Regions from separate parts of the Variovorax sp. P2_H12 genome, predicted to be linked through region 1. Evidence: predicted binding sites of a transcription regulator. Region 1 holds the regulator's gene; the other holds the start of a gene.

Region 1 (7,662 bases):
GCCTGCGCGCTGCTGCTGTGGTGGACCGCGCGCTTCCGCGGTCCGGCCGGCGACGACAACACCACCGGCCACGTCTGGGACGAGGACCTGCGCGAGATGAACAACCCGCTGCCGCGCTGGTGGATGGGCCTGTTCGTGCTGACCATCGTGTTCGGGATCGGCTACCTGGTCGTCTTCCCGGGCCTGGGCAGCTACCGCGGCACGCTGGCCTGGACCACCGAGGGCGAGTACGCGAAGGAGGTCGACAAGGCCAACGCCGAACTGGCCCCGGTCTATGCCGCCTATTCGGCCCAGCCGGTCGAGCGGCTGGCGGGCGACGCGGGCGCCATGGCGATCGGCGAGCGCCTGTTCCTCAACAACTGCGCGCAGTGCCACGGCTCGGACGCGCGCGGCAGCAAGGGATTCCCGAACCTGGTCGACGGCGACTGGCTGCATGGCGGCACGCCCGACAAGATCCACGAGACCATCGCGCTCGGCCGCATCGGCACGATGCCGCCGATGGCCGAGGCGGTCGGCTCGGCCGAGGACGTCAAGAATCTCGCCAACTATGTGCTGAGCCTGTCGGGCAGCCCGCACGACTCGGTCCGCGCCGGCCTCGGCAAGAGCAAGTTCACGACCTGCGCGGCCTGCCACGGCATCGGCGGCGTGGGCAATACCGCGGTCGGCGCGCCGAACCTGTCCGACAGGATCTGGCTGCACGGCTACGGGCAGGAATCGATCATCGCGATGATCAACGGCGGCAAGGTCAACCAGATGCCGGCGCAGCAGGGCCGCCTGACCGAGGCCCAGATCCACGTGCTCACGGCCTACGTCTGGGGACTGTCGAACAAGCCCGCCACAGGGGCCCAGTGAGCCCGACGCCATGACCGATCGCATGCCCGCGCCGAAGCCGGCCCCTCGCACGGTGATTCCGATCGTGGCGGCCGAGAAGAGCGTCGGCCTCTACGCGGCACACGAGAAGATCTATGCGCGCAGCGTCAGCGGCTACTTCGCGCGCTGGCGCTGGGCGCTGGTGTTCGCGACGCAGCTCGTGTTCTACGGACTGCCCTGGCTCGAGTGGGGCCAGCGCCAGGCGGTGCTGTTCGACCTCGGCGCGCGGCGCTTCTTCATCTTCGGCCTGGTGCTCTATCCGCAGGACCTGATCTACCTCACGGGCCTGCTGGTGATCTCGGCCCTGTCGCTGTTCCTGTTCACCGCGGTGGCGGGCCGGCTGTGGTGCGGCTATGCCTGCCCGCAGACGGTCTACACCGAGATCTTCATGTGGGTCGAAGAGAAGATCGAAGGCAGCCGCATCGCGCGCATGCGCCTGGATCGCGGCGGCATGTCGGCCGAGAAGCTGGTCAAGAAGTGGTTCAAGCACGTGGTCTGGATCTCCATCGGCCTGTGGACCGGCTTTACCTTCGTGGGCTACTTCACGCCGATCCGCGAGCTGGGGATGTCGTTCCTGCACACGACGATGGGTTCCTGGGAAATCTTCTGGGTGCTGTTCTACGGCTTCGCGACCTACGGCAACGCCGGCTTCATGCGCGAGCAGGTGTGCAAGTACATGTGCCCCTATGCGCGCTTCCAGAGCGCGATGTTCGATCGCGACACGCTGATCGTGAGCTATGACGCCGCGCGCGGCGAGCCTCGCGGCGTGCCGGCGAAAGGGCGCGCATCGACCGCGGCGCCGCTGGGCCACTGCATCGACTGCCATCTGTGCGTGCAGGTCTGTCCGACCGGCATCGACATCCGCGAAGGCCTCCAGTACGAGTGCATCGGTTGCGGCCTCTGCGTGGATGCCTGCAACATCGTGATGGACAAGATGGACACGCCGCGCGGCCTGATCCGCTACGCCACGCAGAACGGCATGGCCGGCCGCTGGACGCCGCGGCAGGTGCTGCGGCGCGTGCTGCGGCCGCGGGTGCTGATCTACACCGGGGTGCTGGCGGCGCTGTGCATCGGCCTGCTCGCCAGCCTGGTGACGCGCACGCCGCTGAAGGTCGACGTGGTGCGCGACCGCGCGTCGCTGGCCCGCATCGTCGAAGGCGGCCAGCTCGAGAACGTCTACCGCCTGCAGATCATGAATGCCACCGAACAGGTGCAGCGCTACCGGATCGCTGCGGGCGGCCTCGAGGGGCTGAAGGTGTCCTCGGAGCCCGTGGTCGAGGTCGCGCCGGCGGAGTCGCGCTGGGTCGCGGTCCGGTTGCAGCTACCCTATGGGGCGGCAGCGGCGGGTTCGCACAAGGTGCATTTCGACGTCCGCGCCGAAAGCGGCAATGCCAGTGTCTCGGAGCCCGCGGTGTTCCTGGTACCGCGCTGATCAACCCAAGGACCAAGAGATGACGCACGACAACGACGCGATGAAACCCTGCCCTCCGTGGTACCGCTTCCCACTGGTGTGGATGGTGATCGGCGGGCCGGGCGTGGTGGTGGTCGCGAGCTTCGTCACCCTGTGGCTGGCGATCGCCACGCCCGACCCGGTGGTGGACCAGGACTACTACCGCAAGGGCGTGGAGATCAACCGCACCCTGGCCGACAAGAAGCTGATGCCGGCCGTGGCCGGGCGCAACCACGCGGCGACACCGGGCAGCGCCGTGCCGCTGCCGAAGGAGTGAGTGCATGCAGACGCGCCGCTGGATGTGGATTCTCTGGCCGGCCTTCCTGCTGGCCTGCGCGCTCGAGGTGCTGGTGTTCGCCCTGGTCGACCCGGGCGACCTGAACTGGCGCGGCGAGGCGCTCGGTGCTTCGCGCCAGGCCGTCTACACGGTCGGCTTTTTCGTCTTCTGGCTGCTGGCCATGGGGGCGGGCGCGCTGACCCTGCTGCTGACCCTGTCGGCGCGCGAGATCAACAGCCCGGCGGATTGACGATGCGGCGCAGCGCCTCGGGATCGACGATGCGCACGTTGCGCTGCTCGACCTCGACCATGCCCTCGGCCGCGAACTTCGACAGGGTCCGGCTCACGGTCTCGAGCTTGAGCCCGAGGTAGCTGCCGATTTCCTCGCGGGTCATGCGAAGCACCAGCTCGGAACGCGAGAAGCCGCGCGCGTGCAGGCGCTGGACCAGGTTCAGCAGGAAGGCGGCGAGCCGCTCTTCGGCCCGCATGCTGCCCAGCAGCAGCATCACGCCGTGTTCGCGCACGATCTCGCGGCTCATGATCTGGTGCACGTGGCGCTGCAGCGCGGTGATCTCGCGCGACAGCTCCTCGATGCGTTCGAAGGGCATCACGCAGACCTCGGAGTCCTCCAGCGCCACGGCGTCGCAGGTGTGCTGGTCGTTGACGATGCCGTCGAGCCCGATGATCTCTCCCGCCATCTGGAAGCCCGTGACCTGGTCGCGGCCGTCCTCGCTGGTGACGCGGGTCTTGAACACCCCGGTGCGGATCGCATAGAGCGAGGTGAAGGCCTCGCCGTTGCGAAACAGCGTCTCGCGCCGCTTGATCTTGCGCCGCGTCGCGACGATGTCGTCGATGCGCTGCAGCTCGCCCGGATTCAGGCCCACCGGCATGCAGAGCTCGCGCAGATTGCAGTTGGAACAGGCGACCTTGATATTTTCGGGTTTCATTGATGCAGTCGAGGTCATGGAGGGATTGTCCGACGGGGAGCGGGGTGGATGCTTGATGCAGGTCAATGATTGCAGATCGTGACGGCGGCATAGTGACACACCACAGCCCTTGCCGCCGCCCGCGATGCTCCCCCCCTCCGCTCCCGCCCTCACGCCGGCCCTGGCGCCGCCGTCCACCGTGCTGCGCCGCTTCGACTGCGCCGGCCCGCGCTACACGTCCTATCCCACGGCCGATCGCTTCGTCGACGCCTTCACGGCGGACGACTACGCGCAGGCCCTCGAGCAGCGCGGCGGGGCCGGCGCGAGCGCGCGGGCGCTGTCGCTGTACGTGCACATTCCGTTCTGCGAATCGCTCTGCTACTACTGCGCCTGCAACAAGATCGTGACCCGGCACAAGAGCAAGGGGCGCGAGTACCTGGACTACCTGTCTCGCGAGATTTCGCTGCAGGTGGAGAAGCTCGGCCGCGGCGCGGTCGTCCGCCAGCTGCACCTGGGCGGCGGCACGCCGACCTTCCTCGACGATGCCGGCCTGCGGGAACTCATGGCCATGCTTCGCGGCGCCTTCACGCTGTCGCCGGACGGGGAGCATTCGATCGAGATCGACCCTCGCACCGTCGACCGCGAGCGCCTCGTGACGCTGGCCGAGCTGGGCTTCAACCGGCTGAGCTTCGGCGTCCAGGACTTCGACCCGGAAGTGCAGAAGGCGGTGCACCGGATCCAGCCCGCCCGGCAGGTGTTCGACCTGATGGCGGTGGCCCGCGGGCTGGGCTTCGATTCGGTCAACGTCGACCTGATCTACGGACTGCCGCGCCAGAGCCCCGCGTCCTTCGACCGCACGCTGGAGCAGGTCTGCGCGCTCCGGCCGGACCGGATCGCGCTCTATGCCTACGCCCACCTGCCCGAGCGCTTCAAGGCCCAGCGCCGCATCGCGACCGAAGCCCTGCCCGATGCCGGCGCCAAGGTCGAGATGCTGTCGCGCTCGATCGCCGCGCTCACCGCCGCGGGCTATGTCTACATCGGGATGGACCATTTCGCGCTGCCCGGCGATGCACTGGCGGTCGCCCGGCGGCAGGGCCGGCTGCATCGCAACTTCCAGGGCTACAGCACGCAGCCGGACTGCGACCTGGTGGCCCTGGGCGTGTCGGCGATCGGCCGCATCGGCGCCACCTACAGCCAGAACGCGAAGACGCTCGAGGAATACTACGACCTCCTCGACCAGGGCCGCCTGCCGGTGGTGCGCGGCCTGGCGCTGACGCGCGACGACGTGCTGCGGCGCGCCGTGATCATGGCGATCATGTGCCAGGGACGGGTGGATTTCGAGGCCGTCGGCGCGGCCCACCTGATCGACTTCGAGCACCTCTTCGCAGCCGAACTGACCGCGCTCGAACCGCTCGCGGCGCAGGGCCTGGTGACCCTGGGCGATCGCTCCATCGAGGTCACGCCCCTGGGCTGGTTCTTCGTGCGCGCGATCGCCATGGTGTTCGACCGCTACCTGCAGGCCGACCGCAATCGCACGCGCTTCTCGCGCATCGTCTGAAGTGAAGCCCACCCCCGATAGCGCCTGCGGCGCCCCCCTCGAGGGGGCGATACCAGCGGCCCGGCAAAGCCGGTTCCGCGGTATCCCTGGCATTGGGCTGCGCCGGTTTCATGCGCTGTGGGTGGCGCGCAGCGCCATGGACAACTGAGCCATGCAGGCGGCGCTGCTGGCCTCCGCGCTGGTGATGGGGCTGGTGGGCGGGCCGCACTGCGTCGCGATGTGCGGCGCCGCGTGTGCGGGGGTGATCCGCATCGTGCGCGCGCCCGCCGGCGGCGTCGCCGCGCTGGCGCCGGCGGGCCGCTCGCTGCCGGCCGGCGCGCTGTTCCACGCCGGGCGCGTGGCGGGCTACGCGGCGGCCGGGGCCGTGGCGGCCGCCACGGTGCAAGGCCTGGCGCTGGCGAGCGAACAGGTGGCCGCACTGCGCCCCGCATGGATCCTGCTGCACGTGGTCGTGCTCGCCTGGGGCGTGCTGCTCGCGGCCTCGGGCCGGCAGCCGCTGTGGGCCCACCGCATAGGACGCTGGGCTTCGGCACGACTGCAGCCCATGACCCGCAGCGCCTTCGGGGTGCTGGCCACCGGGGCGCTCTGGGTCGCGATGCCCTGCGGCCTGCTGTATTCGGCGTTGATGCTGGCGGCCTTGAGCAACGGCGTGCTCGAGGGCGCGGCCGTCATGGCGCTGTTCGCCTCGGGCAGCGCGCTGTCGCTGCTGCTGGCGCCGTGGCTGTGGCGCCGCCTGCGCTCGGGTGCGGGCGTGGTGTCGCAGCAATGGGGCACGCGCCTGGCCGGCGCGCTGCTGGCCGCGGTCGCGTTGCAGGCGCTTTGGATGGATCTTGCGCACCAGATCGAGATCTGGTGTGCATGAATGTGGCCCCCACGCTCCCCACTTCGTGTGGTCGCTGCCCCCCGAGGGGGCCGCAGGCCGCCTTGGGGCGGCCCGGCGCCGGCCTGGATGGCCCCCACGCTCCCCCACTGCGTGTGGGTCGCTGCCCCCCGAGGGGGAAGTCGCAGGCCGCCCGTCTGCGCGAAGCGCGGACTTCGCCGCGCCAGCGGCCCGGCGCCGGCCTGGGCCCGCACGCCGGACATCCGACGCAAGCTTGATCCCAGTCAATCCGCGCCGCGCGGGTCTGGCCGAGACTGGAGGCCTTCCCATCTGGAGACCTCATCATGTTCAAGCGAATCCTGGTCGCGACCGACGGCTCGCCCCTTTCGGAGAAGGCGGTCGAGACCGCCATCGGCCTGGCCCGGCAGCATGGCGCCGAGCTGGTCGCCTTCACCGTGGCCCGCAGGCAACCCAAGAGCTACATGGACGGCACGATGCTCCATGAGGGGGCCGAGAGCGAAAGCATCGAGAAGAAGCGCTTCGAACATGCCCAGGCCATGGTCGACGCGATCGGCGAGCGCGCGGGCGCGAGCGGCGTGCGCTGCGAAGCGCTCGTGGCCCATTCCAGCCAGGTTGCCGAATCGATCATCGCGGCCGCGCAGAAGCATGCGAGCGACCTGATCGTCATGGCCTCGCATGGCCGCCGGGGCATCGGACGCCTGCTGCTGGGCAGCGAGACCCAGCATGTGCTCACGCATTCCGCCTTGCCGGTGCTGGTGCTCCGATAGCGCCGCATGAGGGAAGAAGTCAACCAGGCGGATGCGGCCGCCATGGCCGATGCGCTGCGGGCGCTTGCCGCCGGATCGGGCCTGAGAAGCTGGCAACTGGCCGGCCGTGAGCTGTTGCCGGTGGTGCAGGGCGGGATGGGGGTCGGCGTCTCGGCCGGCGGCCTGGCCGGCACGGTCGCCGGCCTCGGCGGCATCGGCACCGTGTCGTCGGTCGACCTGCGGCGCCTGCACCCGGACTTGTGGGCGCAGACCTCGCACCTCGAGGCCGAGCCCGACGCCGGCCAGCGTATCGACGCCGCCAACCTCGAGGCGCTGGGCCGCGAGATCGCGCGGGCGCGCCGGCTCGCCGGCGGACGCGGCCTGATCGCCGTGAACGTCATGAAAGCCCTGACGGCCTATGAGTCGCAGGTGCGGCACGCGCTGGCTTGCGGGGCCGATGCGCTGGTGGTCGGCGCCGGCCTCCCGCTGGACCTGCCGGACCTGGCGCGAGAGCACCCGCAGGTCGCGCTGATCCCGATCCTGTCGGACGCGCGCGGCGTGCAGCTGATCGTGCGCAAGTGGGAGAAGAAGGGGCGCCTGCCCGATGCCATCGTGATCGAGCATCCGCGCCTTGCGGGCGGCCATCTCGGCGCCGCCAAGGTGGGCGACCTGAACGACCCGCGCTTCGAATTCGATGTCGTGCTGCCGCAGGTGCAGGCCTTCTTCAAGACCGCGGGCATCGAAGGCCGCATCCCTCTCATCGCCGCCGGCGGCGTCGAGAGCCTCGACGACATCCGCCGGCTGCAGTCGCTGGGCGCCTCGGCGGTCCAGCTCGGCACCGCCTTCGCGGTCACCGCCGAATGCGATGCCGACCTGGCCTTCAAGCGCGTGCTCGCCGATGCCAGGCCCGAGGACCTGGTCGAATTCACCAGCGTGGCGGGCCTGCCTGCGCGCGCCGTGCGCACGCCCTGGCTGGCCAAGTACCTGCGGCTCG
Region 2 (7,662 bases), on a different contig from region 1:
CCAAGCGAGCCAATGCCGAACGGATACTGAATCGAATGGGCCTTCAGCTCGATCAGATCGGCACCAGGCCAGGCCCATAGCGATCCAGCTTGAGCGTTTTCATGAGGGCCGCAAAGCGTGGCTCCGTTCGAAGGCTGGTCCAGTGCGGATCGTCTTTCCCTACAGCTTCACGCTGGTGGTCATGCGCTTCAACCCCGACGGCACGTTCGCCGGAACGCAGAAGGCCAAGGGAACCCGCACCTTGTCTGCCGATGGCAACAGCTTCACCAGCACGGTGGCCGGTCAGATCATCGACCTGGCCGGCAATGTGGTCTCGCCGACTTGGGTGACGGATACGGGTTTGCGAGTGAGTTGGTAATCGCTGCGTAGGGGGAGGGGCGCACAGAAATCCGGAAACTCCCGCGTTCCCTTCGCTACGATGGCGGCACTTCGTTCGTCATCCATTCCGCGACCCGATTGCCCGCCTCTCATCACCCAACCCTGACCACACCCGGGTCGCCATGGCGTCGACGCACAACCAAGTTGCTGCTGTGGACGCTAGGGCTGCTGCTTGCGGCGGCTGCCGGCGTGATGCTCTTCCTGAAGACACTCGACGCCGAGGTCTACAAGCGAGCCGTGGAGCGAGAGCTTTCATCCGTCCTGGATCGGGAGGTGTCGATAGGCAGTCTGTCGTTCGAACTTGCCTTGCGGCCGACCTTTTCCGTGCGCGATCTGCGCATCGCCAACCCGCCCTGGGCATCGCGACCGGACTTCGTGACCGCTGCGAGCGGCGAGGCGCGCCTCGATCTCATCGCCCTGTGGAAGGGTCGGGTCGAAATGCGCGCCGTGCGCCTGGAGGGTGTGGACCTGCTGGTCGAGCGCAATGCGCAGGGCGAAGGCAATTGGCCGTCCGGCACGCCCGATCGGGGCACGAAGCGCGCGGCATTGCCCGACTTCGGCACCGTGTCGCTGACCGACGTCCACATTGGCTGGCGGCCAGGCGGCGGCTCCGTCGAGCAGGTTCGTGTCGATACCGCCGAGGCCACGATCAGCGGCGGCGTGCCGTTCCGGGTCCAAGCGCTTGCCGACTATCGAGAAGCTCCGATGCAGCTCACGGTGGAGGCCAATGCCTCGCTGCAGGCGGCACTCAACGGCGAGCCCTGGCATCTGTCCGTCGGCCTGCGACCGAAGGGGGCATCCCTCACGCTCGACGTGCGGCTGCCATCGATCGCGTCGCTCGAGGGCGTCGAACTCGGAATCGAGGCGACGGGCGAGCATCTCGACGCGTGGTCCGGCATCCTGGGGCGGACATTGCCGGGATGGGGCCCCTATCGTCTGTCGGCGCAGACTCGCTACGGCCGAGGCAGCCTGCAGGTCGAAGACTTGAGCCTGTCGCTCGATGGACTGCCGATGCAGCCGTCGCGCCTCGAGATCGGGTCGGGCAAGGCGGTGCTCGGCGAGAGCGTCGACACGCGGCTGGCGGTCGAGGGCAAGCTCGGTGACGCGGCGTTCTCGCTCGAGGCAAGCAGCGCGCCATGGGTCGAGTTGCAAAAGATCGATGGCGTCGCGCTGCGCGCCAAGCTTGCGGACTTCACGCTGAGCGCCAATGGAAGCATCACGCCCGCGGCCGAAGCCACGGACTTCGACCTGGCGCTGACCGCCCGGGGCGACGCGCTGGCGCCGCTGCGCCTGCTGGCGGGCCTGCGCCGGAGCCAACCCTTGCCGGTGGATCTTGCGGCGCACGTGACGCATTCCAGGGAAGGCTATTCGGCCAGGAACATCCGTGGCCGGGTACTCGCCTCGGCGGTGTCAGGAGATCTCGCGTACGCCAGCGCGCCGCGTGCGCTGCTCAGCGGGGCGCTGAGCCTCGGCCGGTTGGACTTGAATCAGCCCGATGTCAAGGCGCTCGAATCGGCCGCCCCCGAGTCACGACCACGGGACGTCTCCGGTGCGGGTGCGCCGGCGTGGCTCCAACGCGTCGATGCGGATCTTTCGCTGCGGATTGCAGCCATCACCGGCCTGCCGGTCCCGGCCAGGAATCTGTCCGGCCGGGTGCGCTGGCGCGACGACGCAGTTCGGCTGGAAGGGCTTGCCGCCACACTGGCCGGCACGGTGGTCACGGGAGACGGCACGCTTCGCTGGCGCGATGGCCGGCCGCAGATCGACGGCCATGCGAGCATTGCGGTGCTCGACTTCGCCAAGCTCGGCGGCAGCGCGGCGAGACTGGGAGCGCGCAGTGCATTCGACGATCCACTGCCGCTGGCGCCGCTGCGTGCGTTCGATGCCAGGCTGGATGTCGACGTTGCCCGCATTGCGGGCGCACCGGTGCCGATCGGCAAGCTTGCTGCGCTCGCGCATCTGCGGGGCGGCAAGCTTGCCATCGACCTGACATCCGCCACGGTCGCCAACGCGCCGGTGCAGGGCCATGTCACGGTCGATGCGAGCGCGCGGGCATGGCGCGTCGATGCCAACGCGAAGGCCGACCGCATCGACGTGGCGGCGCTGCTGCGCTCGCCGAAGCGGCCGGACGCGACGAGCGGCGCGATCCAGGGACTGCAAGTCCTGTTCGGCTCGCGGGGTACGAGCGTGCGCGAACTCATGAAGCAGGCGAAGCTTTCCGTTCGCACCGCTCCCTTCTCCCTGGCGGTGGGTCGCGACCGCTCCCCGGTCCAGGTGCAGCAGGCGAGCATCGAGGTTGAGCCGGGCGGCCCGGTGCGCGCGAGCGCGGTCGGCCATGCGCTCGGCGCGCCGATGGATCTGACGGTGGTCGCCGGGCCGCTGGCCGAACTGCTGAACCCCGAGACCGCGTGGCCGAAGATGGAAGCGAATCTGCGCACGGCGCTGGACGGCGACACACTCCACGTCCTTGCGACCAGCGGGCCGCTGCAGCGTCTGATCGGCCTGCGTGACGTGCCGCTGGCGTTGCAGGCGACGCTGCCTGGCGCGCGCGCCACCCTGGAGGGCAACGTGGGCAACCTTGCGGCGCCCACGGGCACGCGGCTCGCCGCCCGGATCGAGATCGACAACCTGGCGCAGACGGCGACGCGGTTCACCGCTTCGCGCCTGCCTGCCCTCCCGGTCAGCGCCTCAGGGCGGGTCACGCTGGGAGACGGGGAGGCGGCCGTTGACGATCTCAGCGCGCAGGCCGGCAAGTCGGATGCGGCGGGGCGGCTGCGAATTCGGTGGCGCGACCGGCCGGAACTGTCGGCGGATCTCACGTCCAGACTGATCGATGCCACACAGTGGGAAGAGCCCACGGCCAATGAGACACCGCTGCTGGACCGGCCCATCCGCATGCCGCCCCTGCTCTCGCGCGACGCGCAGCTGCGGCTGCGAGCCGAGCGCTTGCTTTTGCATCGATACGACCTGGCGAAGCTGCAACTCGATGGCACGCTCACGAACGGACTGATCGAGGTGTCGACCGCAGCGGCCGAAGGCGAGCTGCGCGGGGAACTGCGCCTTGACTTGCGCCAGGAAGTGCCTGGTGCGGCGTTGCGTCTGTCGCTCAAGAATGTCAATACAGAGGCGCTGTATACGGCACGAGTGGCGCCGCCGAGCGGGGCCGCCAGACCGCCGCTGTCGATCAACGCGCAGTTCGCTGGTGCCGGCAGCACGGTGCGCCACATGCTCACGGCCGGGCGCGGCGAGTTCCTGCTCACCGCCGGCGCGGGCACGTTGCCCATCAATTCAGGCTATGGCTTCGAGAGGATTGCCGGCAACCTCCTCCTGACCCTGGTGCCCGGCCGCAGGGCGGCGGACCACGCCCAACTCGAATGTGCGGCTGCGCGCTTCACCATCGCCGACGGCGTGGCCACCTCGAGCGACGGCGTCGCGCTGCGCCTGAAGCATCTGGACATCCTGGGCGGTGGCGCGGTGAACCTGAAAACGAGCGAGATCCTGTTCGGGTACCGGGCGGTGCGACGCGAGTTCTTCCGCTTCAGCTTGCTGGGCCTGACGAGCGGCGTCGCGAAAATCACCGGAACGGTCAGCCACCCGACGGTCGAACTGGACCCCAGCGGCATATTGCTCGTAGGGACCGCGGCCTGGGCCACCGCCGGGGTGTCGCTGTTGGCGGGCGACTTGTGGCGCAAGCTCCAGTCGACCGCCGACCCCTGCGCCCGCATCGCTGCCGGCGCCCAGCTTTCAAGCGACCCACTCGACGTGCTGATGGGATCGTCGCGATCGGTCGACTTGCCTTTCCGCCTGTCGGTCAAGCCCTGATTGAAGGCGACGACACGCACGCCTGAACTCCTTCGGCGGGCGATTCAGCCAGCCCACGACCTGGAAATGCGCGTCGTTGAGGTGATGGGCGCGCTCGGTGAATGGAACCTCGTCAGATAGACGTTTGATACATCTCAAGTTCGAGTCCGGCTTCAAAGAATATATTTGATGCCTCTTCACGGGCATCCATGCGTCTCGCCGAGTACACCGACGAATCGAAGCCCGGCACGTCTGAATGTCCGCCGTGACAAAGAAGTTCCCGATCCATCCCAGGCATCCCGAGCGCGTCTGCTGGGGTTGCGACAAGTACTGTTCTTCGGACGCGCTGGCGTGCGGCAACGGCAGCGTGGCGACGCCGCATCCGTCCGAACTTTTCGGCGAAGACTGGATGTCTTGGGGACTGGATGCCCGCGAAGCCGAGCAGATGCCCGCCACGGGACGTCCGCCGAAGTTGCACGCGAAGCTTCCCGGCAAGCCGATCTAGAAACCGTGACTGACGGGCCGCGCAGGCCGATTCAGATTTGGCAATGGTCCTCGAGACGTTTCGGGATTTCTACCAGCTTCTGCAAGGCTGGAGACGATGGTACAACTCCTTCGACACGCCTCGGATCGGGCGAAGGGGCCGTCCAGCTTGAGTGGATCCTGTACTTTCAACGAAGAGCATGATGGCGGTCGAGCCCTGTGATGCAGGCGCACTCACTCCTCACATTGTTCAAAGGAGAAAAGCCGTGAAACAACTTCAGTGGACTTCAAACTTGCGTCGCGCCGTCGTGGCGGCGCTTGCCTTGGCGGGCGCAGCGCAGCTGCACGCATTCTCGCAAGCGCCCGTTGCGGCCGAGAACGGCATGGTCGTGAGCGCGCAGCACCTCGCAAGCAAGGTCGGCGCCGACGTGCTCAAGCGCGGCGGCAACGCGGTCGACGCGGCGGTCGCTGTGGGCTACGCGCTGGCTGTGGTGTATCCGGCGGCGGGCAACCTCGGCGGCGGTGGCTTCATGACCGTGCAATTGGCCGACGGCCGCAAGACCTTCCTCGACTTCCGCGAGAAGGCACCGCTGGCCGCCACCGCCAACATGTACCTCGACAAGGAAGGCAACGTCATCAAGGGCCTGAGCACCAAGGGCCACCTCGCCGTGGGCGTGCCCGGCAGCGTCTCGGGCATGGAATACGCGCGCGAGAAGTACGGCACCATGAAGCGCGCCGCGCTGCTCGCCCCGTCGATCCAGCTGGCCGAAAATGGCTTCGCGCTGGAGCAGGGCGACGTCGACCTGCTCAACACCGCCACGGCTGACTTCAAGGAAGACCCCGCGTCGGGTGCCATTTTCCTGAACAAGGGCCAGCCATTCGTGGCCGGCCAGAAGCTGGTGCAGAAAGATCTCGCGAAGACGTTGAGGGCAATCAGCGTCAAGGGCACGGACGGCTTCTACAAGGGCTGGGTCGGCAACGCCATCGTGGCGTCGAGCCAGGCCGGCAAGGGCCTGATCACGCAGGCCGACCTCGACCAGTACAAGACCCGCGAACTGGCGCCCGTCGAGTGCGACTACCGCGGCTACCACCTCGTGTCAGCGCCCCCGCCGAGTTCGGGCGGCGTGATCATCTGCGAGATGCTCAACATCCTCGAGGGCTATCCGCTCCAGGATTTGGGCTACCACTCGGCCCAGGCCGTGCACTATCAGATCGAAGCCATGCGCCACGCCTACGTGGACCGCAATAGCTACCTCGGCGATCCGGACTTCGTGAAGAACCCGCTCGACCGCCTGCTCGACAAGAATTATGCGGAGAAGATCCGGGCCGTCATCGACCCGAAGAAGGCCGGCGTCTCCAAGGACATCAAGCCAGGCGTGGCGCCGCATGAAGGCAACAACACCACGCACTACTCGATCGCCGACAAGTGGGGCAATGCAGTGTCAGTGACCTACACGCTGAATGACTGGTTCGGCGCCAAGATCACGGCCGCCAAGACCGGCGTGTTGCTGAACGACGAGATGGACGACTTCACCTCGAAGGTCGGCGTGCCCAACCTCTACGGCCTGGTGCAGGGCGAAGCCAACGCCATCGCCCCTGGCAAGCGTCCGCTGAGCTCGATGAGCCCGACCATCGTGACCAAGGACGGCAAGCCCGTGTTCGTCGTCGGCACGCCCGGCGGCAGCCGCATCATCACGGCGGTGCTCCTCACCATCCTGAACGTGGTGGACTACGGCATGAACGTGCAGGAAGCCGTCGACGCACCGCGCTTTCACCAGCAGTGGCTGCCCGACGTGACCAACGTCGAGACCTTCGCACTTAGCCCCGACACGCGCAAGATCCTGACCGACATGGGCCACAATCTGGGCGCGCCACAGCCGGCAAACCACATTGCGGCGATCATCGTCGGTGCCCCCTCGCTGGGCGGCAAGCCGGTGGCCAGCAACCGGTTCTACGGCGCCAACGATCCTCGCCGCAACACCGGGCTGTCGCTCGGGTATTGATGCGGATCGGAATGGGGGCCAAGAGCGGACTCTGGCGGCCACCCCTCAGTTCGCGCCCCCAATTTCACGATGACTATCTTTCGAGTCCTTCTTGCAATCGCTCGGCACTCGACGTGGCAGCCGCCAGCCAGCCGCCGCTCCAGCGCATACTTAAAGCCAGCTTCCTGGCACGAAAGGAGTTCTGCCGTGTTCACGACTGAAGTTCATTTGCCCGAGCTCGCCTTATTGGCTGGGACCCGCGGCGCCTTGGGGGCGGGAGTCGGCCTGCTGCTTGCCGACAAGCTCAGTGAAGAGCAACGCAAAAACATCGGATGGACGCTGGTGGCCGTTGGCGTGCTGACCACAATTCCGCTCGCGGCCATGCTGTTCGGTCACCGCCGAAAAAGCGACGCCTGACTTGGAATATCTGCCCGTTTAGGGTTCTTGGCGCGTCGCCCACGGGCAGAGAGACCGCGAAATGAAGCCATTGGATGTGATGTGGGTCGGCCTGGGGGGCGGCGTCGGGTCCCTGATGCGCTGGTGGATCGGCAGGGTGATCGGCGAACGCTATCACGGCGATTTTCCTCTCGGCACGTTCCTGATCAACATCTCAGGCGCTTTCGCCATCGGCTACCTGTCCTTCCTGTTCAAGGTCGACTGGCACGATCGCTACGGCACGGCCCTCAATTCCGGCGTCCTGACGGGTGTGCTCGGCGGCTATACAACCTTCAGCAGCATGCAGCTTGGCGCGTCCGATCTGGCCGCAAAGAGCCGCAGTGCACTTGCCGCGTTCTATCTTCTTCTGTCGGTCGCGCTCGGTCTGCTGGCCGCCCTGCTCGGGGCGGCGATTGCCCGTGCGCAGGGCTAGGGGTACTTTGTCGTGACCAAGATCGTCGTTCCGGTCTTCGTAGGCGGCGCTCTGGGCGCAGTGCTGCGCGAGTTCTTTATGTTGATGACACCAAAGGTGGCCGACGGTTTCCCGCTGGATATCCTCATGGCGAACCTCGTGGCCTCGCTA

What was found. The regulator FNR, encoded in region 1, switches genes on or off when oxygen is low (the NO sensors DNR and NnrR bind a similar motif). The targets are predictions, from matches to a motif close to TTGATNNNNATCAA.
Region 2: a site for FNR is predicted at 4,325-4,338, ahead of AC1DYK_RS26675 (DUF3079 domain-containing protein). Genes of this name have one in related genera too.

What each region holds. Positions count from the first base shown of each region.
Region 1 covers NZ_JBFUFO010000023.1:38,516-46,177, reverse strand. Annotated here, with positions in the region: gene ccoP (cytochrome-c oxidase, cbb3-type subunit III) at 1-852, shown strand, start outside; gene ccoG (cytochrome c oxidase accessory protein CcoG) at 863-2,302, shown strand; gene AC1DYK_RS18125 (FixH family protein) at 2,322-2,597, shown strand; gene AC1DYK_RS18120 (hypothetical protein) at 2,602-2,847, shown strand; gene fnr (fumarate/nitrate reduction transcriptional regulator Fnr) at 2,828-3,544, opposite strand; gene hemN (oxygen-independent coproporphyrinogen III oxidase) at 3,669-5,081, shown strand; gene AC1DYK_RS18105 (sulfite exporter TauE/SafE family protein) at 5,233-5,943, shown strand; gene AC1DYK_RS18100 (universal stress protein) at 6,246-6,689, shown strand; gene AC1DYK_RS18095 (NAD(P)H-dependent flavin oxidoreductase) at 6,732-7,662, shown strand, end outside.
Region 2 covers NZ_JBFUFO010000038.1:32,021-39,682, reverse strand. Annotated here, with positions in the region: gene AC1DYK_RS26690 (hypothetical protein) at 1-30, shown strand, start outside; gene AC1DYK_RS26685 (hypothetical protein) at 143-358, shown strand; gene AC1DYK_RS26680 (AsmA family protein) at 523-4,200, shown strand; gene AC1DYK_RS26675 (DUF3079 domain-containing protein) at 4,445-4,684, shown strand; gene ggt (gamma-glutamyltransferase) at 4,929-6,665, shown strand; gene AC1DYK_RS26665 (hypothetical protein) at 6,852-7,061, shown strand; gene AC1DYK_RS26660 (fluoride efflux transporter FluC) at 7,123-7,512, shown strand; gene AC1DYK_RS26655 (CrcB family protein) at 7,525-7,662, shown strand, end outside.